3 regions of the Kitasatospora sp. NPDC056138 genome follow, and region 1 is predicted to be linked to each of the others. Evidence: riboswitches for the same ligand, from Rfam matches in the RefSeq annotation. Region 1 holds a riboswitch; each other region holds the start of a gene.
What was found. A riboswitch is a leader RNA that binds a small molecule or an ion and turns the genes downstream of it on or off. The one in region 1 is predicted to bind cobalamin.
Positions count from the first base shown of each region.

Region 1 (9,912 bases):
CTGGGCCTGACCGTCACCGCCGAGGGCGTCGAGAACGGGGCCGATGCCGATCGGCTGCGGCTGATGGGCTGCGACTGGGCGCAGGGCTGGCACTTCGGCCGCCCCGCCCGCCCGGCCGACATCGCCCGCCGCATCGCGGAGAGCAACCTCCCGCCGCGTCCCTGAACGGTCCGGTCCGCACCGCGCGTACGCCGGTGCCTCGCGTCGTGCGTACGCCGGTGCAAACCCTGCCGTATCGGTGAGAATCGGGACAGAATCCCTTGACGCGGTGTGAATGATCTGCCAATGATGGAGCTCGGCGCCGCTCCCGAGTGCACTGCCCGGAGCGTGGAGGCTCGCCGGACGACCACGCAGACCCACCGCCCGGACGGTGCACCCCTGCCGCGCACCGCCCGGCCCGGGTACGCCCTCGGGGTGTCGACGTGCCCGTCGTGGGACACCCCTGAACCACCGCGACGCCTGGTGCGCTTCCCGTGTCGGGTCGGCAGCGCACCGGCGTCCGCGGGTCCCGAAGTGGCCGCCCCGCACGGGCGGCTCCCGGTGCCGGGTCCCGAATGGTCCCTGCGGGAGCGGCTCAGGCGCCGACCGGCAGCAGCGGGATGCCGTGGCCCCGGGTCAGTTCGGTGCCGGCCGCCTTGGTGCGCAGGTAGCGGACGTTGCTCTCGGAGAGGTGGACGCCGGTGGCGACGCGTTCGGTGACCGCTATGCCGAGGGCGGTGAGCTGGGCCGCCTTGTCGGGGTTGTTGCTGAGCAGGCGGATGCCGGCGGCGCCGAGGGTGGTGAGCATCTGGGCCGCCGCGGTGTAGTCGCGGCCGTCCTCGGGCAGGCCCAGGGCGGTGTTGGCCTGGTAGGTGTCGAGCCCGGAGTCCTGCAGGGCGTAGGCGTCCAGCTTGTTGTAGAGGCCGATGCCCCGGCCCTCCTGGCGGAGGTAGAGGAGGTAGCCGCCGCTCTCCGCGATCCGCTCGACGGCCTCGCGCAGCTGGGGGCCGCAGTCGCAGCGGTCCGAGCCGAGGACGTCGCCGGTGAGGCACTCGGAGTGCAGCCGGACCAGGGGCGTGTCGGTGGGTTCGCCGAGCCGGAGGGCAAGGTGCTCGGCGCCGTCGGCCAGGCCGTGGAAGGTGTGGACCTCGGCCTCGACGCGGTAGCCGTCGCCGAAGGTGAGCGGGATGCGGACCCGGGAGCGGACGGTGGCCGGACCCGGCCGGGAGCCGTGCTGCTGGTGCTCGGGGTGGGGCATGCCGGGCCTCCGGTGGTCGCCAGGTGGCTGGGCGCCACGTGGTGGGTCGCAAGTGTTTCGAACTCGAAACGGCTGGTCGGCTCGACCGTACACTGTGGTTCGAATTTGAACAACTATGGTTCTCTCCGGATCCGCGCCGGCTCCTCGGGCCCCGTTCGGCTCAGCATCCCCGTCCGCCCGTGCGACCCCGCACGCAAGCTGGTGGAGGGGTGCTGCCGAGCGTAAGGAAGAGCATGTCCAAGGCATTCGGATTCGTGGCCTACGGCGGGCCGGAGAACCAGGAGTTCCTCGACCGTCCCATCCCCTCGCCAGGCCCGGGTCAGCTGCTGATCGCGGTCCGGGCCGCCGGGGTGAACCCCGTGGACTGGAAGATCCGGCAGGGCCGTCTGGGCACCGGGCAGCCGCTGCCCGCCGTGCTCGGCTCCGAGGCGTCCGGGGTGGTGCAGGCCCTGGGCGCGGGCGTCGAGGGCTTCGCGGTCGGCGACGAGGTGTTCGGCAACACCGCGGCCGGCGGTTACGCCGAGCACACCCTGCTGGACGCCGCGACCACCGCGCACAAGCGGCCCGACATCAGCTTCACGCAGGCGGCGGCGCTGCCGGTGGCCGCCGCGACCGCGTACGACGCGCTGCGGCAGCTGGATCTCAAGGCGGGGCAGACGGTGCTGATCCTCGGCGTCGCCGGCGGTGTCGGCAGCGTCGCGGCCCAGCTCGCCAAGGGGCACGGACTGACCGTGCTCGGCACGGCGGGGGACCGCAACCGGGCCTACGTGGAGTCGCTCGGCGCCGTCCAGGTCAGGTACGGCGACGGCGTGGCCGAGCGGATCCGGGCCCTCGCTCCGGACGGTGTGGACGGGATCGTCGACCTGGTCGGCGGCGACGACGCGCGGGCCGTCGCGCCGCTGCTCAACGACCCGGCCAAGCTGGTCTCCGCCGTCGACCCGACCACCGCCGCCGAACTCGGCGGCGCGTTCGTCCGGCGCAGCCGTGGCGCCGACACGCTCGAAGCGCTGGCCAAGCTGGTCGCCTTCGACGCGCTCGACCAGCACATCGCCGCCACCTACCCGCTGGAACACGCAGCCCGAGCCCTCTCCGAGGTGGAGTCGGGCCACGTCCGCGGCAAGCTCGTCCTCGACATCGGCTGATCGGAGGCCCACCGTGAAGATCACCACCCCCACCGTCAACGCGCCCTGCTGGGTCGAACTGGGCACCTCCGACCCCGAGGCCGCCAGGACCCTCTACCGCGAACTCTTCGGCTGGCGGGCGGAGAGCGACCCGCGCGAGGAGGTGGACGGCTACACCCGGTTCTTCGTCGGCGACGCCCCGGTCGCCGCGATCAGCCCGATCTCCTCGCCCAAGCAGCGGACCGCCTGGCTGGTCTGCTTCGCCTCGGAGGACGCCGACGCCACCGCGGCGGCGGTCGCCACGGCCGGTGGCAAGGTGCTGAAGGAACCGACCGACCTCCGTGACGACGGCCGCTTCGCGGTGCTCGCGGACCCGTCCGACGCGGTCTTCACCATCTGGCAGGCCAACGCGTTCAAGGGCGCCGGCCTGCTCAACGAACCGGGCTCGCTGGGCTGGGTGGAACTCGCCACCCGGGACACCGCCGGTGCCAAGGAGTTCTACAGCCGGGTCTTCGGCTGGAGCGTCACGGTGAGCGAGATGTACACCCAGTGGGGCCTGGCGGGCGACGACTTCGGCGGCATGCTCGACATGGCCGAGCAGTTCCCGCCGGACGTGCCGCCGTACTGGATGCCCTACTTCGCGGTCGCCGACGTCGACCTGACCGCGGAGCGGGCTGCGGGGCTCGGCGCGACCGTCATGCTTCCGCCGACGGATGTGCCGGGCGGCCCGCGGTTGGCGGTGTTCCACGACGCGCAGGGAGCCAGGTTCGGCATCCACACCGCGGGCGCCGAGGGCTGAGGCTCGGGGCCCGGTCGGGCACGGGCTCAGGCGTCGGTGGTGGTGCAGGAGGACTCGGTGGCGGGTGCGGCCGTCGCCGGGTCCTCGGGCGTGCGGCGGGGGCGGAGCAGGGCGAGGGCGGCGGCGCCCAGGGTGACGGTGACGGCCGACACCGGCGCCCAGTCGCCGAGCCGGTCGTACCAGGTGCGGGCCGCCGGGTCGGCGAGCGGGACGCGGACGGTGAGTGCGCCGTCGGCCGAAGTGCCCAGGTGGGCCAGGCGGCGGCCCTGCCGGTCGTAGGCCACCGACTCGCCGGTGAGGGCGGCCTGGACCACCGGACGGCCGGTCTCCGCGGCGCGCAGCGCGCCGAGCGAGGCGTGCTGGGCGGGTGCCCAGGTGTGCTGGAAGGTCGAGGTCGACGACTGGTAGACCAGCATCCGGGCGCCGTCGTCCGCCGCCGTGCGGGACATGTCGGGGAAGGCGGACTCGAAGCAGATCAGCACTCCCAGCGGCAGCGGGCGGCCGTCGTGGGCGCCGGCCTGGACGAGGTGGAAGCCGGTGCCCGGGATCCGGTTCTCGCCCGCCGCCCTGCTGACCCCGGCGATCCAGCCGAGCACCGGCCGCAGCGGGATGTACTCGCCGAACGGCACCAGGCGGATCTTGCGGTAGCGGGCGGCGATCCCCTCGGGCGTGACCAGGACGGCGTCCTTGGAGATCCGGCCGTCGGCCTTGCGGGCGTCCTCACCGACCAGGAGCTGGGCGCCGGTTGCGGTGGAGAGGCTGCGCAGCCGCTCCACGGTGGCGGTGTCGCGGTCCAGGTCGTCGGTGGTGCTGCTCTCGGCCCAGACCACCAGGTCCAGCGGCTGCCCGATCAGGCGGGTGGTGATCCGGACACCGGCGTCGAACCGTGCGTCGGGGTCCGCGGTGCCGCCCGGCTGGACCAGGGCCACCGTCGCCTGCCCGGCCGGGGAGGGCTGGGTGCGCAGGGCGAACAGCAGCGGTCCCGAGGCCACCGCGAGGACGGCCACCCCGGCGGCCAGTACCCGGACCGACATCTGACGGTGGGTCAGGAAGATGACGACCCCGGTGTTGGCCGCCGCCACGGCGGCGCTCACCAGCCACGCACCGCCGACCGAGGCCAGCGCCAGGACGGCCGGGTGCTGCCACTGGCTGGCGCCGAGCAGCGCCCACGGCCCGCCGAGCGCGTGCCAGGAGCGCGCGTACTCGCCGCTCAGCCAGACGGAGGGGACGACCACCAGCGCACCGAGGGCCCGCCAGGGGGTGAGCGGCGGGTGGAGCAGCCGCCGGACCGCGAGCCCGAGTGCGGCCTGCAGCGACCCGAAGAGCACGGCCAGCAGGAGCAGTGCCGGGCCGATCGAGGGGACCAGCCAGTACATCGCGGCCAGGATGAAGCCGGCGCCGAACCACCAGCCCCGAACTGCCGCCTCCCGTCCGCTCGGTGACCGCTGCATCAGCAGCAGGCCGGGCACCAGCACGACCCAGGCCAGCGCGGACAGGCCGGGCACGGGGAAGGTGAGGACGGGCAGTGCGCCGGCGAGGAGCGCCGCGAGGCGGGCGGAGCGGGGCGTCATGCCCCGATTGTCCGCCCGAACGGCACGACTGCCCAGGTCACCGACGTCGGTGTGTCACGACCGAGGCCCACGGGGGCGACCTGGCCGTTCCACCGGGCGCGGCAGGAGGTCCGGGGCCGCCCGGGCGCGGGGGCCGTGCGAGCGGCCGGCCACGAACGTGGCGGGCCGGAAGCACAGTTCCCGCGCCGCGGGGCCTGCCCGGCAGCGGCTACCCGTTGCCCTCCAGGTCACCCTCGGTCTCCAGGAAGGCGGTGCGCAGCGCGTCGATCAGCTCCGGGTCGGGCTCGGCCCACAGGCCGCGCTCCGCCGCCTCCAGCAGACGCTCGCTGATGCCGTGCAGCGCCCACGGGTTGGCCGCACCGAGGAACTCGCGGTTGGTCGGGTCGAGGACGTACTCCTGGGTGAGCTTCTCGTACATCCAGTCGGCCACCACGCCCGTGGTGGCGTCGTAGCCGAACAGGTAGTCCACCGTCGCGGCCATCTCGAAGGCGCCCTTGTACCCGTGCCGGCGCATCGCCTCCAGCCAGCGCGGGTTGACCACGCGGGCGCGGAAGACCCGTGCGGCCTCCTCGGTCAGGGTGCGGGTGCGGACCGTCTCGGGCCGGGTCGAGTCGCCGATGTAGGCGGTCGGGGCCTTGCCGGTGAGGGCGCGGACGGTGGCCACCATGCCGCCGTGGTACTGGAAGTAGTCGTCGGAGTCCGCGATGTCGTGCTCGCGGGTGTCGGTGTTCTTCGCGGCGACGGTGATCCGCTTGTACGCGGTCTCCATCTCCTCACGCGCCGGGCGGCCGCCCAGGTCGCGGCCGTAGGCGTAGCCGCCCCAGACGGTGTAGACCTCCGCCAGGTCGGCGTCGGTGCGCCAGTCGCGGCTGTCGATGAGCTGGAGCAGGCCCGCGCCGTACGTGCCGGGGCGGGAGCCGAAGACCCGGACGGTGGCCCTGCGCTCGTCGCCGTGCACGGCGAGGTCCGCCTGGACGTGGGCGCGGACGAAGTTCTGCTCGTCCGCCTCCTCCTGCCGGGCGGCCAGGCGCACCGCGTCGTCCAGCAGGTTGACCACGTGCGGGAAGGCGTCCCGGAAGAAGCCGGAGATGCGCAGCGTCACGTCGATGCGCGGGCGGCCCAACTCCTCCAGGCCGATGGCCTCCAGGCCGGTGACCCGGCGCGAGGCGTCGTCCCAGACCGGGCGGACGCCCAGCAGGGCGAAGGCCTCGGCGATGTCGTCGCCCGCCGTGCGCATCGCGCTGGTGCCCCAGAGCGAGAGGCCGACCGAGGGCGGGAACGCCCCGTCGTTGTCCGCCCGGTAGCGCTCCACCAGGGAGGCGGCCAGCGCCTGGCCGGTCTCCCAGGCCAGCTTGCTGGGGACGGCCTTGGGGTCGACGGAGTAGAAGTTGCGGCCGGTCGGCAGCACGTTGACCAGCCCGCGCAGCGGCGAACCGGACGGCCCCGCCGGGACGAACCCGCCGTTCAGCGCGTGCAGGACGGCGTCCAGCTCGTCGGTGGTCCGCGCGAGGCGGGGGACGACCTGGCGGGCGGCGAAGTCCAGTACGTCGCGGACCGCCTCGGGGTGGCCGGCGGCGACCTTCTCGACCGCCTCCGGCGCCCAGTCCTCGGCCTCCATCGCCTCGACCAGGGCGCGCGCCCGGGCCTCCGCCGCGTCGGTGGCACCGAGGGTCAGCGCGGCCTCGTCCAGGCCGAGCGCCTCGCGCAGACCGGGCAGCGCGCTCACGCCGCCCCAGATCTGCCGGGCCCGCAGGATGGCGAGCACGATGTTGATCCGGTCCTCGCCCGTCGGGGCCTGGCCGAGGACGTGCAGGCCGTCCCGGATCTGGGCGTCCTTCACCTCGCACAGCCAGCCGTCGACGTGCAGCAGGAAGTCGTCGAAGCCGTCGTCCTCGGGGCGCTCGTCGAGGCCGAGGTCGTGGTCGAGCCGGGCGGCCTGGATCAGGGTCCAGATCTGGGCGCGGATCGCGGGCAGCTTGGCCGGGTCCATCGCGGCGATGTTGGAGTGCTCGTCGAGCAGTTGCTCCAGGCGCGCGATGTCGCCGTAGGAGTCGGCGCGGGCCATCGGCGGGACCAGGTGGTCGACCAGGGTCGCGTGCGCGCGCCGCTTGGCCTGGGTGCCCTCGCCCGGGTCGTTGACCAGGAAGGGGTAGACCAGGGGGAGGTCGCCGAGGACGGCGTCCGGGCCGCAGCCGGCCGACAGGGCGGCCGTCTTGCCCGGCAGCCACTCCAGGTTGCCGTGCTTGCCGAGGTGGATCACCGCGTCGGCGCCGAAGCCGCCGTCCTGCCGGGAGGCCGCGATCCAGCGGTAGGCGGCCAGGTAGTGGTGGCTCGGGGGCAGGTCGGGGTCGTGGTAGATGGCCACCGGGTTCTCGCCGAAGCCGCGCGGCGGCTGGATCAGGACCAGCAGGTTGCCGGAGCGGATGGCGGCCAGCACGATGTCGCCGTCCGGGTTCTGCGAGCGGTCCACGTACAGCTCGCCGGGCGCCGGGCCCCAGTGCTGCTCGACCTGCTCGCGCAGCCCGGCGGGCAGCTCGGCGTACCAGCGGCGGTAGTCGGCGGCGGGGATGCGGACCGGGTTGCGGGCCAGCTGCTCCTCGGTCAGCCAGTCCTGGTCGTAGCCGCCGGCCGCGATCAGGGCGTGGATCAGCGCGTCGCCCTCGTGCGAGTCGTCGTCGGCCGCGTCCAGGCCGGGCAGGTCCGTGCCGAGGTCCATGCCCTCCGCACGCAGGCGGTGCAGCAGCCGGACCGCGCTGGCGGGGGTGTCCAGGCCGACGGCGTTGCCGACCCGGGCGTGCTTGGTCGGGTACGCGGACAGCACCAGCGCCAACCGCCGCTCGGCGGCCGGGATGTGGCGCAGCCGGGCGTGCCGCACCGCGATGCCCGCGACCCGGGCGGCCCGCTCGGGGTCGGCGGCGTAGACGGTCAGCCCGTCCTCGTCCAGCTCCTTGAAGGAGAACGGGACGGTGATCAGCCGGCCGTCGAACTCGGGGACGGCCACCTGGGTGGCGGTGTCCAGCGGGGAGAGGCCGTCGTCGCTCGCCTCCCAGGCCGCGCGGGACCAGGTCAGGCACAGCGCCTGGAGGATCGGGCGGTCGAGCCCGGCGAGTGCCCCCGCGTCCCAGGCCTCCTCGTCGCCGCCCGCCTGCGCGTCGGCCGGGCGGGTGCCGCCGGCCGCGAGCACGGTGGTGACGATCGCGTCCGCCTGGCCCAGCTCGGCCAGCAGCTCGGGCTCGGCGCCGCGCAGCGAGGAGCAGTACAGCGGCTTCGGGCGGGCGCCCTGGTCCTCGATCGCCCGGCACAGGTCCTCGACGAAGGCGGTGTTGCCGCTCATGTGGTGGGCGCGGTAGTAGAGCACCGCGATGACCGGGCCGTCCGCGTTCCGGGGGGTGCGCTCCAGCGGGCCCCAGGCCGGGGCGGAGGCGGGCGGCGCGAAGCCGTGCCCGGTGAGCAGCACGGTGTCGGAGAGGAAGGCGCCGAGCTCGGCCAGGTTGGCCGCGCCGCCGTGCGCCAGGTAGGCGTGCGCCTCGGCGGCGATCCCGGCGGGCACCGTGGACAGCTCCATCAGCTGGGCGTCCGGCGCCTGCTCACCCGTCAGCACGACCACCGGGCGCGGGCCCGCGAGCAGCGCGTCCAGGCCCTCCTCCCAGGCCCGGCGGCCGCCGAGCAGCCGGACGACCACCAGGTCGGTGCCCTCCAGCAGGGCCGGCAGGTCCCCGGCGGTCAGCCGGGCGGGGTTGCCGAGGCGGTAGCCGACCGGGCCCCGGGAGGCACGGGCGCTCAGCAGATCGGTGTCCGAGGTGGAAAGCAGCAGGATCATGCGAAGGCCCTCCCGGCCAGGTCGGTGCTCCGAGCCGAAGGGCGCGCCGCCGCCGAGGACGATGGGCGGCAGGCGAGCGGCGAAAGGGGGAGCGAGGGAGCGGAAAACGTCAGCGTCGGCTCAGGGCGCCCGGAGCGTCTCCGCGGCCCGGCCGGGGCCGGGTCCGAGGGCGGGCGGGTCGCGGCAGCCCGTACGGGCACGCGGCAGCGCATAGGTCTCAGGCCTTCCTCGGGGTCCGCGCCCCGGGGGGTCCCCCCGGCCGGAGGCCGGGGAAGCATGGAGGACGGCAGGAGTTCCTGGCTCCCACGGCGTGAACCGTGGTCACAGTGGCGGGACCGCACCGGGTTTGCACCGGTTTCCTCCCCTTGGCGCCGTCGCTGGCGTGGACGGCCCACCAGGACCGTCCGGGAGCATCGTACGGGGTGGGGCTGAGCTGGGGGAGTGCCGACCGGAAGTGTGATCGGCGGGACGCTGCATCCGGACCGGCAATCTGTATGCTCGCCGCCATGCCACCCACACCCGACGCCGCCGCAGCGGGCCCCGGTGCGCCCGACCGCGGTCGTTCGGACGCCTGCCCGGGGGCCCTTCGTCTGCATACCGCCGACGACGGCGCGCTCGCCAGGATCCGCGTCCCCGGCGGCCTGCTGACGGTCCGTCAGGCACTCGCGCTCGCCGACGCCGCCGAGGAGCTGGGCGACGGCGAGCTGGAGACCACCTCGCGCGGCAACGTCCAACTGCGCGGCCTGCCTTCGGACTGCGGCCGCGAACTCGGGAGCCGGCTGCGCGCCGCCGGGCTGCTGCCCTCGGACACCCACGAGCGGGTCCGCAACATCGTCGCCTCCCCGGCCGCCGGGCTCGACGGGCTGGGCCACGCGGACGTGCAGTCCTGGGTGCGCGAGCTCGACCGGCGGCTCTGCGCGAGCGGGCCGGCGGCGCAGCTCTCCGGCAAGTTCCTGTTCGCCCTGGACGACGGGCGCGGTGACACCGCCGCCCTGGACGCCGATGTGACATTGATCGCAACCGCGGACGGCGGCGCCCTGCTGCGCCTCGGACGCGCCGCCACCGCCCGCCGGGTGCCCCCCGGTCAGGCGGTCGAACACGCCCTCGCCGCCGCCGAGGAGTTCCTGCGCGCGCTGCGGGCCACCGGCACCGCGGCCTGGCACCTGCGTGAGGTGCCGCAGCTGCTCGACCCGGGCCCGGAAGCCCTGCCCGCGCTGCCGGGCGCGACCCCGGCGCCGGGCGTGCTGCCCGGCGGCCTCTCGGTCGGCCTGCGCTTCGGCCGGGTCGGCGCCGCCCAGTGGCGGACCCTGGCCGCGGCCGCGGCCGACGGGCTCCGGCTGACGCCCTGGCGCGGCGTGGTGCTG
Region 1 is NZ_JBHJVK010000037.1:17,080-26,991, reverse strand. Features, by position in the region: gene ACFC1R_RS22210 (EAL domain-containing protein) at 1-165, shown strand, start outside; gene ribA (GTP cyclohydrolase II) at 575-1,237, opposite strand; gene ACFC1R_RS22200 (NADP-dependent oxidoreductase) at 1,471-2,379, shown strand; gene ACFC1R_RS22195 (VOC family protein) at 2,393-3,157, shown strand; gene lnt (apolipoprotein N-acyltransferase) at 3,184-4,728, opposite strand; gene cobN (cobaltochelatase subunit CobN) at 4,937-8,548, opposite strand; cobalamin riboswitch at 8,816-8,968, opposite strand; gene ACFC1R_RS22180 (cobalamin biosynthesis protein CobG) at 9,055-9,912, shown strand, end outside.

Region 2 (9,912 bases), on a different contig from region 1:
CTGGAGCCGCTCCCAGAGGGTGTCGAGGCCGGTGCCGTCCCGGCCGCTGCAGGTGAGCACGGGGGGCGTCCAGGCGGCGTCGGGGGACTGGAGCAGCCGCAGGGCACCGGCCAACTCCCGCGCGGCGGCGCGGGCGTCGGTCTCGTGCGGGCCGTCGGCCTTGTTGACGGCGACCAGGTCGGCGAGCTCCAGGATGCCCTTCTTGATGCCCTGGAGCTGGTCGCCGGTACGGGCCAGGGTGAGCAGCAGGAAGGAGTCGACCATGTCGGCGACGGCGGTCTCGGACTGCCCGACGCCGACCGTCTCGACCAGGACGACGTCGTACCCGGCGGCCTCCATCACCACCATGCTCTCGCGGGTGGCGCGGGCGACCCCGCCGAGCGTGCCCGAGGTGGGCGAGGGCCGGACGAAGGCGTTCGGATCGGTGGAGAGCTTCTCCATCCGGGTCTTGTCGCCCAGGATGGAGCCGCCGGTGCGGCTGGACGTCGGGTCGACGGCGAGCACCGCGACCCGGTGGCCGAGCCCGGTGAGCATCGTGCCCAGGGCCTCGATGAAGGTGGACTTGCCCACCCCGGGCACACCGGTGATCCCGACCCGGACGGCCCGGCCCGAGTGCGGCAGCAGCTCGACCAGCAGCCGCTGGGCGAGCGCCCGGTGGTCGGGCCGGGTGGACTCCACCAGGGTGATGGCCCGCGCGATCCAGGCGCGCGAGCCGTCCAGGACACCCTGCCGGTACTGGTCGAGGTCGAGTGTGCGAGGCGCCATCGGCTCAGCGGCTCACAGCTCGTGGCCGAGGTCGGCGGCGAGCGACTTCAGCAGGTCGTGGGCGGCGTCCGGGATCACCGTGCCCGGCGGGAAGACGGCGGCGGCGCCGGCCGCGTACAGGGCGTCGAAGTCCTGCGGGGGGATGACCCCGCCGACCACGATGGTGATGTCCTCCCGTCCGGCCTCGGCCAGTTCGGCGCGGAGCGCCGGGACCAGCGTCAGGTGCCCGGCGGCCAGCGAGGAGACGCCGACGATGTGCACGTCGGCCTCCACCGCCTGGCGCGCGACCTCGGCCGGGGTCTGGAACAGCGGGCCCACGTCCACGGTGAAGCCGAGGTCGGCGAAGGCGGTCGCGATCACCTTCTGACCCCGGTCGTGCCCGTCCTGGCCCATCTTGGCGACCAGGATGCGCGGGCGGCGGCCCTCGGCGTCCTCGAAGCGCTCGACCAGGTCGCGGGTGCGCTGAACGGCGGTGGAGGGGCCTGCCTCGTCTCGGTACACACCGGAGATGGTACGGATCTGGCCGGAGTGGCGTCCGTACACCTTCTCCAGTGCGTCGGAGATCTCACCGACCGTCGCCTTGGCGCGGGCGGCGTTCACCGCGAGGGCGAGCAGGTTGCCCTCCAGGCTGTCGCCGCGTCCGGCGCCCGCCTCGGCGGCCCGGGTGAGCGCGTGCAGCGCGTCCTGGCAGGCGGCCTCGTCGCGTTCGGCGCGCAGCCGGCGCAGCTTCTCGACCTGCTGGGCGCGGACCGAGGAGTTGTCGACCTTGAGGACGTCGATCTGCTCGTCGTTGGCGACCCGGTACTTGTTGACGCCGATCACCGGCTGGCGGCCGGAGTCGATCCGGGCCTGGGTACGGGCCGCGGCCTCCTCGACCCGCAGCTTGGGGATGCCCGCGTCGATGGCCTTGGCCATCCCGCCCGCCGCTTCGACCTCCTGGATGTGCTGCCAGGCCCGTGCCGCGAGGTCGTGGGTGAGCTTCTCCACGTACGCGCTGCCGCCCCAGGGGTCGATCACCCGGCAGGTGCCCGACTCCTGCTGGAGCATCAGCTGGGTGTTGCGGGCGATCCGGGCCGAGAAGTCGGTCGGCAGGGCGAGGGCCTCGTCGAGGGCGTTGGTGTGCAGCGACTGGGTGTGGCCCTGGGTGGCGGCCATCGCCTCCACGCAGGTGCGGGTGACGTTGTTGAAGACGTCCTGCGCGGTGAGGGACCAGCCGGAGGTCTGCGAATGGGTGCGCAGCGACAGCGACTTGGCGTTCTTGGGGTCGAACTGCTTGACCAGCTTCGCCCAGAGCAGCCGGGCGGCGCGCAGCTTGGCGATCTCCATGAAGTAGTTCATGCCGATCGCCCAGAAGAACGACAGCCGCGGCGCGAAGGCGTCCACGTCCAGTCCGGCGCCCAGGCCGGCCCGCAGGTACTCCACACCGTCGGCCAGGGTGTAGGCCAGTTCCAGGTCGGCCGTGGCTCCGGCCTCCTGGATGTGGTAGCCGGAGATGGAGATCGAGTTGTAGCGCGGCATCTTCTGCGAGGTGTACGCGAAGATGTCCGAGATGATCCGCATCGAGGGCTGCGGCGGGTAGATGTAGGTGTTGCGGACCATGAACTCCTTGAGGATGTCGTTCTGGATGGTCCCCGCCAGCTTCTCGGGCGGCACCCCCTGCTCCTCGGCCGCCACGATGTACAGCGCCAGTACCGGCAGCACCGCGCCGTTCATCGTCATCGACACCGACATCCGGTCCAGCGGGATGCCGTCGAAGAGCTGGCGCATGTCGTAGATGGAGTCGATGGCCACGCCCGCCATGCCGACGTCGCCGGTCACCCGGGGGTGGTCGCTGTCGTAGCCGCGGTGGGTCGGCAGGTCGAAGGCGACCGACAGGCCCTTCTGGCCGGCCGCCAGGTTGCGCCGGTAGAAGGCGTTGGACTCCTCCGCGGTGGAGAAGCCGGCGTACTGGCGGACCGTCCACGGCTGGTTGACGTACATCGTCGGGTACGGGCCGCGCAGGTAGGGGGCGATGCCCGGGTAGGTGCCGAGGAAGTCCAGGCCGGCCAGGTCCTCGGCGGTGTACAGCGGCTTGACGCCGATGCCCTCCGGGGTCTCCCAGACCAGTTCCTCGACCTCCTTGCCGGTCGCCTGCTGCCAGGCCGTCCGCCACTGCTCGCCGGTGGCGGACGGGCCGCTCTCCCCGTCGAGAGCGATCCCGGTGAAGTCGGGGATCATCGCGCCACTCCGATCTCGTCGAGCACCGAGGACAGGACCGCGACCGCGTCGCAGCCCGCGAAGACGAACTCGTCCACCCCGGCCTTCTGGTACGCCTCACGTGCCTCGCCCGGACGCCCCGCCAGCAGCACCCGCCGGGCGCCGGCGGCCTTCAGCGCGGCCGCGACCTCCTCGGCGTGCTCCGCGTAGAGCTGGTCACTGGAGCACAGGCAGGCCACGCTCGCGCCGCTCGCGGCGAACGCCTCGGCCAGCGCGGTGCCGTCGACCCCCTCGGCCGTGCCGGTCTCGATGCCACCGGCCTGGAAGAGGTTGGCGGCGAACGAGGACCGCGCCGTGTGGACGGCCGCCGGCCCGAGGGCCGCCAGGAACAGCGCGGGACGGGCACCGGTGGCGGCCAGGTGGGCGTCGGAGCGGGACCGCAGTGCCTCGTACGCCTCGGCCCGCCGCACCCTGGGCAGGCCACCGCCGAGCGGCGCCGGCGCCGCCGGGCGGACCAGCGGCTGCTCCTGGAGGTTGGGGAACTCGCTGACGCCGGTGATGGGTTCGCGCCGCTTGGCCAGCGCGGTGGAGCGCGCGGCCCAGGTGGCGGCGGTCCGCTCGCTGATCAGCCCGGAGGTGAGGGCGGCCCGCTGGCCGCCGGCCCGCTCGATCTCCTGGAACCACGCCCAGGCGGCCCGAGCCAGCTCGTCGGTGAGCTGCTCGACGTACCAGGAGCCGCCGGCCGGATCGATGACCCGGGCCAGGTAGGACTCCTCCAGCAGGATCGACTGGGTGTTGCGGGCGATCCGCCGCGCGAACGCGTCCGGGAGCCCGACCGCGCTGTCGAAGGGCAGCACGCTCACCGCGTCGGCTCCGCCGACCCCGGCGGCCAGGCACGCGACGGTGGTGCGCAGCATGTTCACCCACGGGTCGCGCTCGGTCATCATCACGCCGGAGGTGACGGCGTGCTGGCGCTGCGCCGCGGCCTGGGGCGACGCCCCGGACAGCTGCGTCACCCGGGCCCACAGCCGCCGGGCGGCGCGGAACTTGGCGATGGTCAGGAACTGGTCGGCGTCGGCGGCGAGGCGGAACTCCAGCTGCGCGCAGGCGGCGTCGACCGACAGACCGGCCGAGGTGAGCCCGCGCAGGTACGCGACGCCGGTGGCGAGCGAACAGCCGAGTTCCTGGGCCGGGGAGGCGCCGGCGTCGTGGTAGGGGAGGGCGTCGACGGTGAGGGCGCGCAGACCGGGGTGATCGCGGTCGCAGCGGAGGGCCAGCGCGGCGGCCTCGGCCAGCAGGGCGTCGGTGTCGGCGTCCTTGCCGGTGCGGGCGAGCAGACCGAGCGGGTCCGCGCCGAGGTTGCCGGCGGCGGCCGCCGGGCCGACCCCGCGCTCCTCGTACAGCCGTAGCAACTGCTCGGCCGCGTGGCCGAATCCGGCACCGGCGTCGAGGACGACGGCGGCCAGGTCGAGGTAGACGCCCTGGAGGACGTCCGGCAGGGCCGTCGCGGGCAGGCCGGTGTCCGAGACCTCCAGCCAGAGCGAGGTCACGCCGTTCTCCAGGTCGGCGAGCACGGCCTCGTTGGCCCGCCGGGGATCCGGATCGGTGTGGCGCTGGCGCACGTCCCAGCCCGAGACCGCCGCGCCCTGCGGCCGACCGCCCCGGACGAACGGGGGGAAGCCCGGGTAGCCGGCGGCGGCCGAGCCGTCCTCGGCGGTGTACAGCGGACGGACTCGTAGTCCGTCCTGGAGTTCACTGGAGAGGACTTCCTCGGCCTGGACACCGGTGGCGTCCGGCGCACCGGACTTGCGCAGCACGCCTTCGACCAGGCGCTGCCACCGCTCACGGCTTGCGTCCGGGAACTCGGCGGCCAGGGGGAGCCCATGGGGCAGGACCGTCATAGGGGAAGGTTAATGCTCGTCAGCCCGGCTCTATCAGTGCCCAGGAGTGTGACCTTGAACTCGCTGCACTGGAGGGTACCCGGAGTGCCAGCCGGCCGGCCGGCAGGGTTCACGACCTCTGCCGGGTGCCCCCCGTGCTGTCCGCCAGGGCCGGCCGTCCCGTCGCCGTCGCCGTCCTCCTCGTCCTGATGGTCCGCCGGGGGCCGGGAGTGGGGATGCGCAGCGACTCCAGTGCGGGCGGCAGCGGTCCGTCGTGCGGGAACCGCTCGATGCCGAGCCCGATCCGCCGGACCCAGGCGCAGAGGCCGGCCGTGTCGGCGGGGTCGGTCACGTTGCCGAGCCAGACCGGTGCGGTCGGCCGTTCGCCCGGAAGCCGCCCCCGGGTGCGGACGACGACGACATTGGCCAGTTCGCACGGTCCCAGGCAGTCGGTGACCACCAGGTTCGCGGCGGGGAGGTCCTCGACGGCCTCGGCGAGTGCGGACAGCTGACCCAGGTGGTCGGTGCCCGGCCGTTTCGCGGCACTGCCGCAGCAGCAGCCGCGGCACAGGACGACGTCGACGGCCGCCGTGCGGGCAGCCCTGACCGATGACACCGCAGAACCTCCTCGTGGGGTCCGCGCCCCGACCTCCGGAGAAACCACGGGTCAGTGTTCTGACTCCCGGATCCACGCGTCCCGGGGCCTCCGACCGCTGCACAGCGGTCGTCGGCCGGGGTCGCTCCCCGGTCACAGTGGCGGGACCGCCCCGGAATCGCACCGGGTTCCTGCACACCGTGGTCTCGGATGCTCACCGCATCCCGGGTGTGACCCTGCCGCAGAAGTGACGGTCCGTCAACTGGTGGCGAAGCGGCCTGCGGTGTCGTCGGGCCGGCTTCCGGTGTGCGCCGGGGCGCAGCACCCGGCGTGTCCCAAAGCCGTGGCCGTCGCGGCCCCGGGGTGCCGCGAAGGCGTTGACCGTTCGTACAAGCCGCCCTTAACCTCCCCTTACAAGTGATGGTTCGAGGAAGCCGGTGCGAATCCGGCGCGGTCGCGCCACTGTGAGTCCACCGCCCGCCGGGCAGTGGGCAAGTCAGACACTCCCCGTCACGCCCGCTCCAACGAACAGGGACGCACGATCCCGCTAGGAGGGCTCACTGTGAGCAGTCTGTCCGCGCCCGGAACCATCGCCACGCCCGTGGTGGTCCCCAATGCCAGAGCCGCTCTGTGGCTGATCGGCACCGCGCTCCTCGCACTCCTCGCCTACTACTTCATCGGCGTCGACCAGGGTGCTGTCTCCGTCTTCGGGAACGACATGCACATCCACGAATTCGTCCACGACTCCCGCCACTTCCTCGGCTTCCCCTGCCACTGACCGGGGCCGGGACAACAGCTGATCATGGAAAAGAGAATCATCCTGCGCGGCCTGCTGGCCGGCGCGGTGGCCGGCCTGCTCGCGTTCGTCTTCGCGCGGATCTTCGCCGAGCCGCAGATCAACCAGGCCATCGACTACGAGAGCGGCCGTGACGCCGCCCAGGAACTGCTGGACAAGGCCGCCGGCCTTCCGGTGGAAGCCGCCGGACCGGACCTCTTCAGCCGTACCGTCCAGGCCAATGTCGGCATCGGGACCGGCATGATCCTGTTCGGGGCGGCCATGGGAGCCCTGTTCGCCGTCGCCTACCTGCTGTGCCTGGGCCGGGTCGGCCGGCTGCGGGCCCGCAGCCTGTCCCTGCTGGTCGCCGGCGGCGGGTTCGTCGGCTTCTACCTGGTGCCCTTCGTGAAGTACCCGGCCAACCCGCCGGCCATCGGCCACCCGGACACCATCAAGGAGCGCGGTTCGCTCTACCTGGTGATGGTGCTGTGCTCGATCGTGTTCCTGGTGGCGGCCGTCTGGCTGGGCCAGCGACTCCAGGCCCGGTTCGGCAACTGGAACGCCACCCTGCTCGCGGCGGGCGGCTACGCCGTCGCGATCGGGATCGTGATGGCCCTGCTGCCGTCGCTGGGCCAACTCGCCGACAACGTCCACACCTTCGGAAACCACCCCACCGAGACACCGCTGCCGCTGGAGAACTCCCAGGGGGCGATCGTCTACCCGGGCTTCCCGGCCGACGTGCTGTTCTCCTTCCGCCTCTACTCGGTCGCGGCCCAGCTGATCATGTGGTCCACCATCGGCCTGGTCTTCGCCCCGATGGCGCAGCGCCTGCTCCAGCCGGCCGCCGAGTCACCCGCCCCGGCCGGCTCGCCGGATCCGGTGGCCGCGTGACCCTCCCCTCCCACGGGAACCCGGTCCCAGCGCAACTCGAAGCGCTGGGACCGTACTTCGCCCTGGACCAGCACGACCCGGACGAGCCGCCGCAGCCACCGTGGCGGTCGATGGGGGAGCTCCTCACCGACGCATCGGTCCTCGCGGACCGGGTCCAGGCCGTCCGCGCCTTCCTGGCCGCGGGCGGCGGTCAGGCCACGGACGCCGTGGAGACCCGGGTCGCCGCGTCCGTGGTCCACCTCGGCCTGGCCGCCCGGATCCTCTCCCCGGCGCTGGCCCTGGCCGTGCTCGACGGCTGCGCGGAACCCCTCGCACTGGCCCGGCTGCGCTGGCAGCCACAGCTGGGAAGCGCCTTCCCGCTCTCCCGGGCCAGGGACACCGTCACCCGGTCCCTCGACACCGAGGCCGGCCTCGCCGACGCGCTGGGCAGCGGCCTGTTCGGCGGGGCGATCGCCGAACTCGCCAGTGCGACAGCCGCGTTCGGCGTCAGTGAACACATCCTGCGCGGCAACGCCGCCTCCGGTCTCAACGGCGCCGCCACGGTGCTCGCCGCCGCCCGTCCCGAGCACGCCCCACGGGTACGCGCCGTCCTGGCCCACCTGCTGCGCCACCCGGCCCTCGCGGGCGCGGGAGCCGTCGTCGACGGGTCGTTCCGCCGCCGGAGCTGCTGCCTGATCTACCGTGCCGCACCCGGCCGCAGGGGAGCGTTCTGCGGTGACTGCGTCCTGACCGGCCACTCCGGCCACCGCTGACCGCTGTTGACCGCCGTCGGCCGCTGCTGACCACCGGTCGGCGGCGGTCCGGCGATCCCCGAGGCTCGCCGCCGGGCGTGGGGCCCGTACCGGTGCCGGGTCGGAGCCGTCGGTGCGGGCGGCGAGTCGGCCACGTCCTGGCCGGAGTCGGCCCGGGGCGGCGGCGAGCGCGTTATCGTGCGGGGTGTGCTGTCCCGCGCCGCCGGGTTACCCGGCCTCCCCGCCGAGGCGGGCATCCCCGCCCGGCGGATCCGGCGCCGCGGCGATCCTCCCCCGGCGGTGCCGGGGCTGTTGGGTGCTCGCCCCTCGCCGATCCGTCTGGCCGTCGGCCGGCAGCGGGTGGCCGCCCGTGCTGCTGCCACCGGCCCGGCGGGCCGTGGTCCGGGACCGGACCGTCCGGGACCGTCCGGGCGGGTCGGAGCCGTAGTGAGCTGCAGGTGAGCCGTAGTGGGCCGAAGCAAGTCGCAGTGAGCCGTAGCGAGCCGTATGGGAGAGGAGAGACGGCCATGGCCGATTCCGCACCGAGGTCCGGGCTGACCGGCTGGGGCCGTGCCCCGTTCAGCGCCGCCGGGCAGACCTACGACTGCTACGAGAAGGGCTCCGGGCCCGGGGTGGTGCTCGTGCCCGAGGTACCCGGTCTCACCCCCGAGGTCCTGGGACTCGCCGACCATCTCGTCGACCAGGGGTTCACGGTGGTCGTACCGTCACCGTTCGGTGTCCCGGGCAGGGCGGCCACCGCGGGGTACGGCCTCCGCGTCTTCGGGCGGCTCTGCGTCGCCGCCGAGTTCCGCGCGTTCGCGCTCGACGCCCGGCGCCCGTTCGCCGAGTACCTCCGGGCGCTGGCCCGTGACCTCGCCGGGCGCACCCCCGGACCGGGCGTCGGCGTCATCGGCATGTGCTTCACCGGCGGCTTCGCGCTGGCGGCCGCCGTGGACGACGCGGTCCTGGCCCCCGTGCTCAGCCAGCCCTCCCTCCCGTTGGCGCTCGGCGCCGCCCGCCGCCGCGACCCCGGGGTCTCGGAGGACGAGCTCGCCCGGGTCGCCGCCCGCACCACCACCTCGGGCCTGTGCGTCCTCGGCCTGCGCTTCAGCCATGACGGCGCCGTGCCGAAGGACCGTTTCGACACCCTGCGCGAGCGTCTGGGTACGGCCTTCGAAGTGATCGAACTCGACTCGTCCCCCGGTAACACCGCAGGCTTCGGAAGACGCGCCCACTCCGTACTCACCGCCGAGCTCCGTGAACGGCCGGGTCACCCCGCGCTCGACGCACGCCGGCGCGTGGTCGACTTCCTGCGCGAGCGGCTCATGCCCGTCGTCCCCGAGCCGGCCGCCCCCGGAGAGCGCCCGGTGTAGGCGCCGGCCGCACTCCCTGAGCACCTTCCCGCACTCCCCGGCGGGCATCGGCCCGCCGGGGGCCGCCTCCTCACCACGGAGGTCCGACGAGGCGGATCGGGCCCGTTGGGGGTCATGCCCTCCGGCCGACTAGACTCGCTCCTTGGGCCTGCGGACCAGACACCCGGCTCGACAGGTACGGAGAGGTGCCACCGGCCTGATGTCCACCCGCACCCGAGGGAACACGTGAGCAACGAACAGTCCATCCCTGTCCTCCAGATCCTCAACGAGGCCGGCCGTCGTCGGACCTTCGCCGTGATCAGCCACCCGGACGCGGGCAAGTCCACGCTGACCGAGGCGCTGGCGCTGCACGCGCGGGCGATCACCTCGGCGGGCGCGGTGCACGCCAAGGGCGGCCGGCGCGGTGTGACCAGCGACTGGATGGAGCTGGAGCGCGAGCGCGGCATCTCGGTGACCTCGGCGGCGCTGCAGTTCGACCACCGCGATCACGTGATGAACCTGGTCGACACCCCCGGCCACGCCGACTTCTCCGAGGACACCTACCGGGTGCTGGCGGCCGTCGACTGCGCGATCATGCTGGTCGACGCGGCCAAGGGCCTGGAGGAGCAGACCCGCAAGCTCTTCGCGGTCTGCCGCCACCGCGGTGTCCCGGTGATCACCTTCATCAACAAGTGGGACCGCCGGGGCCGTGAGGCGCTCACCCTGC
Region 2 is NZ_JBHJVK010000016.1:65,149-75,060, reverse strand. Features, by position in the region: gene meaB (methylmalonyl Co-A mutase-associated GTPase MeaB) at 1-765, opposite strand, end outside; gene scpA (methylmalonyl-CoA mutase) at 778-2,982, opposite strand; gene ACFC1R_RS13275 (methylmalonyl-CoA mutase family protein) at 2,979-4,862, opposite strand; gene ACFC1R_RS13270 ((2Fe-2S) ferredoxin domain-containing protein) at 4,972-5,457, opposite strand; cobalamin riboswitch at 5,510-5,630, opposite strand; cobalamin riboswitch at 5,841-5,963, shown strand; gene ACFC1R_RS13265 (CbtB-domain containing protein) at 5,999-6,214, shown strand; gene ACFC1R_RS13260 (CbtA family protein) at 6,239-7,102, shown strand; gene ACFC1R_RS13255 ((2Fe-2S)-binding protein) at 7,099-7,854, shown strand; gene ACFC1R_RS13250 (dienelactone hydrolase family protein) at 8,361-9,206, shown strand; gene ACFC1R_RS13245 (peptide chain release factor 3) at 9,432-9,912, shown strand, end outside.
Region 2: it holds a riboswitch for cobalamin, as region 1 does, so the genes downstream of both, ACFC1R_RS13265 (CbtB-domain containing protein) here and cobN (cobaltochelatase subunit CobN) in region 1, are expected to answer to the same signal.

Region 3 (9,912 bases), on a different contig from region 1:
CCGGCGCACGCCGACTTCGGCACCGACTACCACGACCCGTTCACCGTCACCCAGCCCCTGAAGCGGCCCACCACCGCATCCTGTGCGGTCGAGGTGATGCACGAGCGGCAGTTCCGCAACGGGTACGGCAACCCGCCGGACACCCCGTACGTCGGACAGCTCACCCCGCCCACCGCCTGCGCGGGTCCGTGGTCGAAGGTGGTGCTCGACCTGCACGGACAGGTGGCCGGACGACAGTTCGACCGGCTCTTCACCGTCCGGGTCGGCGGCATCGAGGTGATGATGTCCTCCACCCCCGAGCCCTCCCAGGACGGCATCGAGTGGCGGGTCGAGCACGACCTCACCCGCTACGCACCGCTGCTGAACACCCCTCAGCCCTTCGAGTTCGACCTGGCCAACGTCACCGACGCCACCTACACCGGCGTCTTCACCGTCTCGGCCACCGTCACCTACTACACCGCCGACGCCGCCTGGCCCGCGCCCGAACAGGCCGACCGGCTGCTCACCACCGGCGCTTTCAGCCTCACCCAGGCCGCGCCCTCGGCCGCCAGGGACCTGGTCTTCCCGGCCAACCTGGAGCGCCTCACCGCCGAGGTGTACGCCAGGGGCGGCGGCGCCTGCGAGGAGTTCGCCTACGCCTCCGCGCCGGACGACTTCGTCTCCCGGAACCCCGGGCTGGGCTACTGCGGCAAGGGCCCGTTCCGCGAGCTGCGGCTCGCCGTGGACGGCCGGATCGCCGGGACGGTGTGGCCGTACCCGGTGATCTACACCGGCGGCTGGGAACCGCTGCTGTGGCGACCGGTCCCCGGGATCTTCGCCTTCGACCTTCCCGCGTACCAGGTGGACCTCACCCCGTACGTCGGTCTGCTGCTCGACGGCCGTCCGCACTCCGTGTCGATCACGGTCAACCAGGCCGAGAAGCAGGGCAACGACGCCTGGACCGGCCAGGTCAACCTGTTCGCCGGGGTGGACCACGGCAGTGCCAGGACCACCGGTGCGCTGACCGACCACCGGGTCGCCCCCGACGCCGCCGTCTCCACCACGCTGGACGACCAGGGCGGCGGCAGTGGCGCCTGGCAGGTCACCGCGGTCCGCCACGATCTCGCCCGGGGCTGGGTGCAGACCTCGCACGGCCGGGTCACCACCGAGGTCCGCAGCGACCTGAGCTTCCGCTCGGGGCAGCAGCTGCGGGACAAGGGCAACGACCTGGTGCTGCACAACGACGCCGACCTGACCCGGACCACCTCCAGCTGGGGCGGGGGCCCGCACCGGGTCCGCACCGTGCGCGAGGGCGAGCCGCTGGACGTGACCTACCGCAGCACTTCGGACTCCGCCGGGAACTCCGACCAGCGCACCGCCATGCGGCTCGGCTACCACCGCACCGACACCACGGCCGTCGGCGCCCGGATCACCGCCCGCTCGACCGTCGACCACACCCTGAGCCCGAGCGCCCACCGCCAGAGCGGTGCCACCACGGTGCGCACCGCCGACTCCACCGAGAGCTACCGCGCCACCGGCCCCGACGGACCGTACGCGCGCACCGTCACCACCCGCGACGGCTGGCCGGTGGACGGCGGCTGACGGGAGCGCCCGACGGCGTGATCGGGCGTGATCAGGCGGCCCCGGACGACCCCTGACGGTCGTCCTGGGCCGCCGGTCGCTACTTCAGTGCCGCCAGGCAGAACTGCACGAGCCCGGCGTCCACGTCCTTGATGATCTTCGCCATCTCCGCCCAGGGCGGCTGGAACTCGGTGCCCCACTCGACGGTGTAGCCGAAGATCTTGCCCTTCTCCGGGTCGGCGAGGTGCCGGGAGAAGGCGTAGTCGTCGCTGGTTCCGCTGGTCGGGTAGAGGTCGTAGCCGGCCTTCGGCGTGTAGCCGGTGCCACGGACGCTCTGCAGCCCCTGGCAGAACTGCTGGGCGAGCAGGGTCGAGGTGTCGAAGTCGTCCTTGGCGATGAACTCGCCGTAGGCGTCGTGGGCGATGCCGCGCTTCCCGTCGAAGGTGGGGTTCAGGAAGGTCATGGTCCTGTCGGTGGACTGGTTGTTGTCGTCGCCCCAGACGTAGAGCATGTCCTCGGAGTAGCTGTGCACGTCGACGAACCACCGGGTGCGCGGGTAGGACTCCAGCAGTGCGCGGACGTTGCGCGTCTCGGGTTCGGAGAACGCACTCGGGCCGTGGAACACCTGGTAGTCGCAGGGGTCGGCGGAGACCTGGACCCCGGAGGCCGGGGCGAACGCGGTGGTGAAGTCGAACAGGAAGTCGTAGTTGCGGTTGATGTCCACCCCGACGCAGGCGGCGCGGCCGCCCGAGTACGCCGGGTTGCGGTTCTTGCGCCACATCGGGTCGACGGTCTGGCTGTAGTGGCGTCCGTCCGGGTTGACCAGCGGGAAGACCACGAGGTCCAGGCCCTCCACCACGGCGCGCACCTGTGCGGAGCCGAAGCTCGCGGCGCCGTAGCGCAGGCCGGTGCCGACGTGGTACGCCTCCAGCAGGTCGGCGGCGAGGTGGACGAGGATCTCGCAGCTGCCCCATTCGCGGGCGTGCACCCCGCCGATCAGCACGGCGCAGTCCCGGGTGCCGGTCGGGGCGGTGCCGATCCGCAGGGCGTGGCAGGCGGTCTTCTCGACCGAGGTCTCGGGGAGGGTGAGGAGTTGACAGAGCGCCGGGTACGCGGTCGACAGGTTGGTCACCGCGGAGTCGACCTCGGCGGTGTTCAGGTACGACATCTCGACCTCCTGAGGTCAGTCCTGCACCTTGAGGCCCAGGCCGCGCGGAACCTGTTCCCCGGCGGCGTACCGGTTGCCCTGCCCGACCTCGGCCTGGCGGGCGCGCCCGGTGGCGGAGGCGTCCTCGATCACCTGGACCGTCACGCCCTCGCGCTGGAGCGCCTCGGCTTCGTCCGGGGAGACGTAAGCCTCGACGCTGATGCTCTCGTCCGCGCCGCGACTGGGGCGTCCGCCGACGTCCGGCCGTTTCTCGCGGAGGAGGGCGTGCAGTGTGGCAGGGTCCGTGGCCGTGACGCGGACCCGGAGAATCGTGTCGCGAGTGGACATGGCGACCTCTTCCGGGGGCGCCGTCGGAGCGCTCGTCGCAGACGTCGACGACGGCGCGGCCTGTGTAGGGATATGTCCTATGTGTACCTCGTATCCTCAGCCTGCTCTTCCGTCGTAGAACGCGTCAAGGGGGGCGTCGGGCATTCGGCTGAGCAGACTGTCGAGCCCGTCCAGCAGTTCCTGCTGGTCGTCGTAGTCGGCGAGCAGCGGGACGAGTGCCCGCAGCCTCGGGTACTGGTCGGCGGCCAGCCGGTGCAGGCCCAGCCGCAGCATCGGGTCCGGCTCGTCCGGGTTGTCGATCACCTGGCGCTTGTCGACCAGCAGGCAGCCGAGGTTCCAGGCCACGAACATCCGGTAGACCATGAGCGAGGTGGTGTGGTCGAACCCGGCCCGGCCGAGCACGGCGAAGACGTGCTCGGTGAGCTGCAGCATCGGGGCCGGTCGGCGGGCCATCGGGACGCTCAGCGGGCGGGTGGCCACCAGCGGCAGGATCTCGGGATGGGCGTGCGCCACGACGGCGAACGTACGGGCGATGCGGCGCAGCTCCGCGCGCCAGGCCTGGCCGCCCTCGGCCGGTTCGGTGGCCTCGGCCGAGGTCCGCAGCAGGGCGTTCACCTCGGCGAAGAAGGCTTCGACCAGACCGTCCACCAGGGCTTCCTTGCCCGGGGTGTAGCGGTAGATGGCCATCGACTCCACCCCCAGCTCGGCGGCCAGGCGGCGCATGGTGAGCGCGGCCAGCCCCTCCCGGTCGACCAGTGCGACGGCTGCGGAGAGCACCAGGGGGCGGCTCAGGCGTCCTCGCTTCTCCGGAGTGCTCCGGTCGGGCTCCGCTGCCATGTCGGCCTCCCTCGCCTGCCTGCGGGGACGAACCCGGGCTGTTGTCGGGTGACACCAAAAGGATACAAGGTATGTATCAGGCATAAAGCGACGCGGGACGGACGACTTGTGCGGCCGGGTCAGTCCTGGTGGCCGAGCACCCCGTGGGCCAGGACCTCGGCGACGGCGGTGTCGACCAGCCGGTAGCGGATGATCCGCCCGTCGCGCTCGCCGCTGACCAGCCCGCCGGCGCGCAGCAGCCGCAGCGCCTGGGAGACGGCGGGGTCGCGCATTCCGGTGGCGACGGCGAGGTCGGTGACGGCGAGCGGTCCCGTCTCGTACAGGGCCAGCAGCAGCGAGAGCCGTCCGGGGTCGGCGAGCAGGGCGAAGCGCTCGGCCCAGGCCCGGACGTGCTCGGTGTCGCCGATCGCGGCGATGGCCTCGCAGACCCGGTGCCCGTCGATGGTCCTGCGGTCGGCGCGGTCGGCGGGGACGAGATGCATGCCTCGCATTCTCGCAGCAGACCCCTGTGATACCGGACACCTGCACAGCTGTGCAGGCTTGCAGCGGTGGCGCGCGGACCCCTACGGTTGTCCCCGCCGTGGTGTTCGGGAAGACCGGTGACAGACCCTCAGGGGTCTCAGACCGGAGCGGCCCTCGCCACTGTGATCGGGAAGTACCGGCACCATCCCCGTCCCTGCCAGGGCCGGGCGGCCACTGGACGCAGCCGCGTCCGGGAAGGCCGGGTGCGGGTGCGTTCGACCCGTCAGCCAGGAGACCGGCCACGGCATCTCACGAAGTGATCCACGAGGTGCTGGAGCGTGACCCGCAGATGACCCTGCCCGGAATCGAGACCGCCCCGGCGGCGGCCCCCGCCCTGCCGGCCTTCCGCTGGAAGCGCGAGGACACGGTGCGGACCGCCGGTCTGATGGCCGTGATCCTGGCCATGCACGTGCTGGCCTTCGGAACCCTGATCTTCCTGGTGGTGCCGGAGAAGTACGAGGTGGGCACCCAGGTCTACGGGGTCGGCCTCGGCATCACCGCCTACACCCTCGGCATGCGGCACGCCTTCGACGCCGACCACATCGCCGTCATCGACAACACCACCCGCAAGCTGATGGCCGACGGCAAGCGCCCGGTCTCGGTGGGCTTCTGGTTCGCGCTCGGGCACTCCTCGATGGTGGTGGTGATGGCCGCGCTGGTGGCCGGAGGCGCGGCGCTGGCCGGGACGCTGATGGACGATCAGTCGACCACCCACCAGGTGCTCGGCATGGTCGGCACCACCGCCTCCGGGGTCTTCCTCTACCTGATCGCGGCGCTCAACCTGGCCGCGCTGGTGGGCATCGCGAAGGTGTTCCGGGCGATGCGCGCGGGCCGGTACGACGAGAGCGAGCTGGAGGCGCACCTCAACTCGCGGGGTCTGATGAACCGCATCCTCTCCCGTGCCACCCGTTCGATCACCCGCCCCGGTCAGATGTTCCCGGTCGGCATGGTGCTCGGTCTCGGCTTCGACACCGCGACCGAGGTCACCCTGATGGTGATGGCGGGTTCGGGCGCGGCGGCCGGTCTGCCCTGGTACGCCATCGTCTGCCTGCCGCTGCTGTTCGCGGCGGGGATGAGCCTGTTCGACACCCTCGACGGCACCTTCATGAACTTCGCGTACCAGTGGGCGTTCTCCAACCCGGTCCGCAAGGTGTACTACAACCTGACCATCACCGGCCTGTCGATCGCGGTCGCCTTCATCATCGGCACCATCGAACTGGTCGGCGTGCTGCACGAGAAGCTCGACCTCACCGACCCGGTGACGGGCTGGATCGCCGGACTGAGCCTGGACAACGTCGGGTTCGTGATCGTCGGCCTGTTCGTCGTGGTCTGGGTGGCGGCGGTCGGCTACTGGCGCTTCGCCAAGGTCGAGCAGCGCTGGTCGACGGAGTAGGCCGCGCCGTGGACGCGCCGTCCGCTCGCTCCGGCGCCGGCCGGGCCTGATCGTCCGGGCGGCGGGCGGCGGGCGGTTACGAGCGGGGGATCGACACGTCCCGCTCCGCGCCTGCCGGCGCGGCCCGCCCACCCGCTGAGCGCTCCGGGCGCGGGAGGTCCGCCGTCCCGCGCCCGGAACGCAGGCGGGCGGCGGTGGGCCGGGCAGCGGCGAACACGGCCAGCCCGGCGAGGGCGGCGAATCCGGCGCACAGCGGCCAGAGCAGGCCGGGCGCGGACTGGTAGAGCGCCCCGCCGAGCGGCGGCGCGAGTACGGTGCCGCTGGTCGAGGCCCCCGCGTAGAGGCTCTGGAAGCGGCCCTGGAACTCCTGCGGCGCGCTGTCCGCGACATAGGCGGTCGCCGGGGTCTTGTAGAGGATCTCGCCCGCCGTGACCAGCAGCATCATGACCACCGCGGTGCCCACCGACGCCCCCGAGGCCAGCGCCGCGAAGCCCGCACCGACCAGCAGCAGACCGGTCCCGATGATCCGCAGCGGCGCCCGGTCGCGCAGCGCGACGGTGGCCGGCAACTCCAGCAGCAGGATCGCCCCGCCGTTGACCGCCAGCACCAGGCCGTACACGCCGGTGCCGATCCCGTGGTCGGCCAGGAACACGGGCAGGGTCGAGTACTGCTGCCGGTAGACCGTGTCGACCACGACGATCGCGGGGAGCAGCACCAGCAGCGCGGGCCTGGCCCGCAGGGCCGTCCACAGTCCGCTCCGGGCGGCGGCCGGCCGGCTGCGGGGCCGGCCGGCCGTCACCACCCGCGCGGCGTACACGGCGAAGAGCAGCGATCCCAGGCCGTCGGCACGGAACAGCCACTCGTAGGACCAGTGGGTCGCCACCAGTGCGCCGAGCGGCGGCCCGACGGTGAACCCGGCGTTGGACGCGAACCGCATCACCGCGAAGCCCTGCCGCCGGTCGCCCGGCGGCACGGTCTCGGCGACCAGCGCCGAGTTGGCCGCCCGTACGGTTCCGGCCGCGTACTGGCAGACCGGCAGCACCAGCAGCAGGGCGGCCGTCGGCAGCGCGGGCAGTGCGACCAGTCCGGCGCCGGAGACCGCGGCCCCGGTGAGCAGCGTGCGGCGGTGCCCGAAGCGGTCGCCGAACCAGCCGCCGGTGAAGTTGCCGGCCACCAGCCCGATGCCGCCGAGACCGGCCACCGTCCCGGCCCCGGCCGTGCTCAGCCCCCGCCCGTCGGTCAGGTAGACGAAGAGGTAGACGAAGGTGAAGGCCATCACCATGTTGACGAAGGACCCCGCCGCCAGCAGCCACACCACCTTCGGTACGGCCCGCAGCGCACCGCCGGACCGTCCGCCGCCCCCCTGCCCAGCCGCTTCGCTCCTGCCGCGCATCTTCGCCCCCTTGTCAGTTCATTTTGGGAACTGACTATGGCAGCCTGGCAGAGTCAGGGTCAACGCCCGATCCCGATCACATCCCGGAGGTGGCCAGGTGGTCCGACGCGGCGACCCGGAGGACGTCAACTGCTCGATCGCCCAGGCACTGGACGTGGTGGGGGACAGCTGGACGCTGTTGATCATCCGTGACGCGGCCCGCGGGCTGACCCGCTTCGAGCAGTTCCAGCAGGAGCTCGGTCTCTCCAGGAAGGTGCTGGCCGAACGGCTGCGCCTGCTGGTCGACGCTCAGGTGCTCACCCGCCAGCCGTACCAGGAGCGGCCCCTGCGCCACGAGTACCGGCTGACCCCGCGCGGGCGGGCGCTGCTGCCGGTGCTGGTCGCGCTCCAGGACTGGGGCGACAGCTGGCTGCTGGGGACGGGTGAGCCCACGGCCACCACCGTCGAGGCGTCCCGGGAGGCCGAGCGGGTGCACGCCCTGCTCGGCACCCGGATCCCCGAACTGCTGCTCCCGGGGGCCGACGGCGAACCGCACGACCCGGTCGCGGCCGGCGGCGCCACCGTCCTGTACTGCTTCCCGGGGGCGTTCGTCCGCCCCGAGTCCTACCCGCCCGGCTGGTCGGCGGTGCCCGGCGCGCCCGGCTGCACCCTGGAGTCGCTGACCTACCGTGACCGGCTCGCCGAGTTCACCGCCGCCGGTGCCGCCGTGCACGGGGTCTCCACCCAGCGGCCGGACGAGCAGCGCGCCTTCGCCGAGGCCGAAAGCCTCGGCTTCCCGCTCCTCTCCGACCTCGGGCTCGGCCTCACCGGCGCGCTCCGGCTGCCCACCCTCCGGGCTGCCGGGACCACCAGGCTGAAGCGGCTGACCCTGGTGGTCGACCGGGACCGGACGGTCCGCGAGGTGCTCTACCCGGTCACCGACATCACCGCGAGCGTGGCGGCCGCGCTGCGGGCGGCCCGGGGCGTCCAGGCAGATCGGGCCGCCACCCGATCCGGTCATGCTGTCCGCCCGTCGGCCCGCTGAACGGGCGGTGGCCGGTCGGGCTCCGTAGGCTCGGGGCCATGTCTGATGCGTACGCGGCCCGGCGGGAGCGGCTGAGGGAGCACTGCAGTGCTTCGGGGGTCGACGCGGCGCTGATCACCCGCTCCGCGAACGTCCGCTACCTGACCGGCTGTCCGCCCTGCGGGGCGAGTCTGCTGCTCACCCGGGAACGGGTCCTGCTCGCCCTTCCCGACGACCTGCCGCCGGACGACGTCGGCGAGCACCCGATCGGCGAGGACATCCCCCGGCTCGCCGTCCCGGGGGAGGGCGACACCGCGCTGGCCGCCGCCGAGGCGGCGGGCCGGCTGCGGGTGCGGGACCTCGGCGTGGAGGAGCACGACCTCACCGTCAGCCGTCACCGCGGCGTCACCGAACAGCTGGCCGGCGTGCGTCTGACGGACCTCGGCCGGGCCGTCGAGCGCCTGCGGGTGGTCAAGGACGAGCAGGAGATCGCCGACCTGCGGATCGCCGCCGAGATCGCCGACCAGGCGCTCGGCGAGCTGCTGGAGTCCATCCTGGTCGGCCGCACCGAGCGGCACCTGGCGATGGAGCTGGAGCGCCGCATGATCGACCACGGTGCCGACCGGGCCGCCTTCCCGGTCTCCGTCGGCACCGGCACCCACTCCGGCCAGGAGGCCCACCAGCCCACCGACCGCCGGGTCGAGGAGGGCGACTTCCTCACCGTGGTGCTCGGCGCGCAGTACCGGGGGTACGGGGTCTCCACCGCGCGCACCTTCGTGATCGGCGCCGCCCCCGCGCCCTGGCAGGTGGAGCTCCACCGGCTGGTCTTCCGGGCCCAGCGGGCCGGACGGGAGGCGCTCGGCCCCGGCGTCCCGCAGCACGTCCCGGACCAGGCGGCCCGGGAGATCCTGCAGGCGGCCGGTCACACCGAGCGCTCCGCGCGGCCGGTCGGACACGGAATCGGCCTGGAGATCCGGGAGGCGCCGCGCCTCGGTCCCGCCGACATGGGTAAACTGGACAACCGCGTGCCGGTCACCGTCGGCCCTGGGGTGCACATCCCGGGCAAGGGCGGGGTCCGGATCGAGGACACGCTCGTCGTACGCCCCCTCGAAGAGGGCGGGCCCGAGCTGCTCACCATCACAACCAAGGAGCTCCTCGCCCTGTAGGCCGCGGCTTCGCCGCCACGGCCCCGGGACGCCAACCCCCTTGGTTCCTTGACAGCTATATCAGGAGTAAGTGCGCCCGTGGCTTCCACGAACGATCTCAAGAACGGCATGGTCCTCAAGCTGGAGGGCGGCAAGCTCTGGTCCGTCGTCGAGTTCCAGCACGTCAAGCCCGGCAAGGGCCCGGCCTTCGTGCGCACCAAGCTCAAGGAGGTCCTGACCGGCAAGGTCGTCGACAAGACCTTCAACGCCGGCACCAAGGTCGAGACCGCCAACGTCGACAAGCGCGGCATGCAGTTCTCCTACAAGGACGGCGAGCAGTTCGTGTTCATGGACACGGACACCTACGACCAGGTCCACATCGACCCCGCCGTCGTCGGTGACGCCGCCAAGTACCTGCTGGAGGGCTTCGACGCCCTGGTCGCCATGTACGAGGGCTCGCCGCTGTACATCGAGCTCCCGGCCTCCGTCGAGCTGGTCATCTCGCACACCGAGCCGGGCGTCCAGGGCGACCGCTCCACCGGTGGCTCCAAGCCGGCCACGCTG
Region 3 is NZ_JBHJVK010000046.1:6,613-16,524, forward strand. Features, by position in the region: gene ACFC1R_RS25305 (peptide-N4-asparagine amidase) at 1-1,581, shown strand, start outside; gene ACFC1R_RS25310 (M14 family metallopeptidase) at 1,661-2,728, opposite strand; gene ACFC1R_RS25315 (hypothetical protein) at 2,744-3,055, opposite strand; gene ACFC1R_RS25320 (TetR/AcrR family transcriptional regulator) at 3,152-3,892, opposite strand; gene ACFC1R_RS25325 (ArsR/SmtB family transcription factor) at 4,012-4,374, opposite strand; cobalamin riboswitch at 4,457-4,673, shown strand; gene ACFC1R_RS25330 (HoxN/HupN/NixA family nickel/cobalt transporter) at 4,704-5,807, shown strand; gene ACFC1R_RS25335 (MFS transporter) at 5,884-7,200, opposite strand; gene ACFC1R_RS25340 (winged helix-turn-helix transcriptional regulator) at 7,298-8,224, shown strand; gene ACFC1R_RS25345 (M24 family metallopeptidase) at 8,263-9,369, shown strand; gene efp (elongation factor P) at 9,448-9,912, shown strand, end outside.
Region 3: it holds a riboswitch for cobalamin, as region 1 does, so the genes downstream of both, ACFC1R_RS25330 (HoxN/HupN/NixA family nickel/cobalt transporter) here and cobN (cobaltochelatase subunit CobN) in region 1, are expected to answer to the same signal.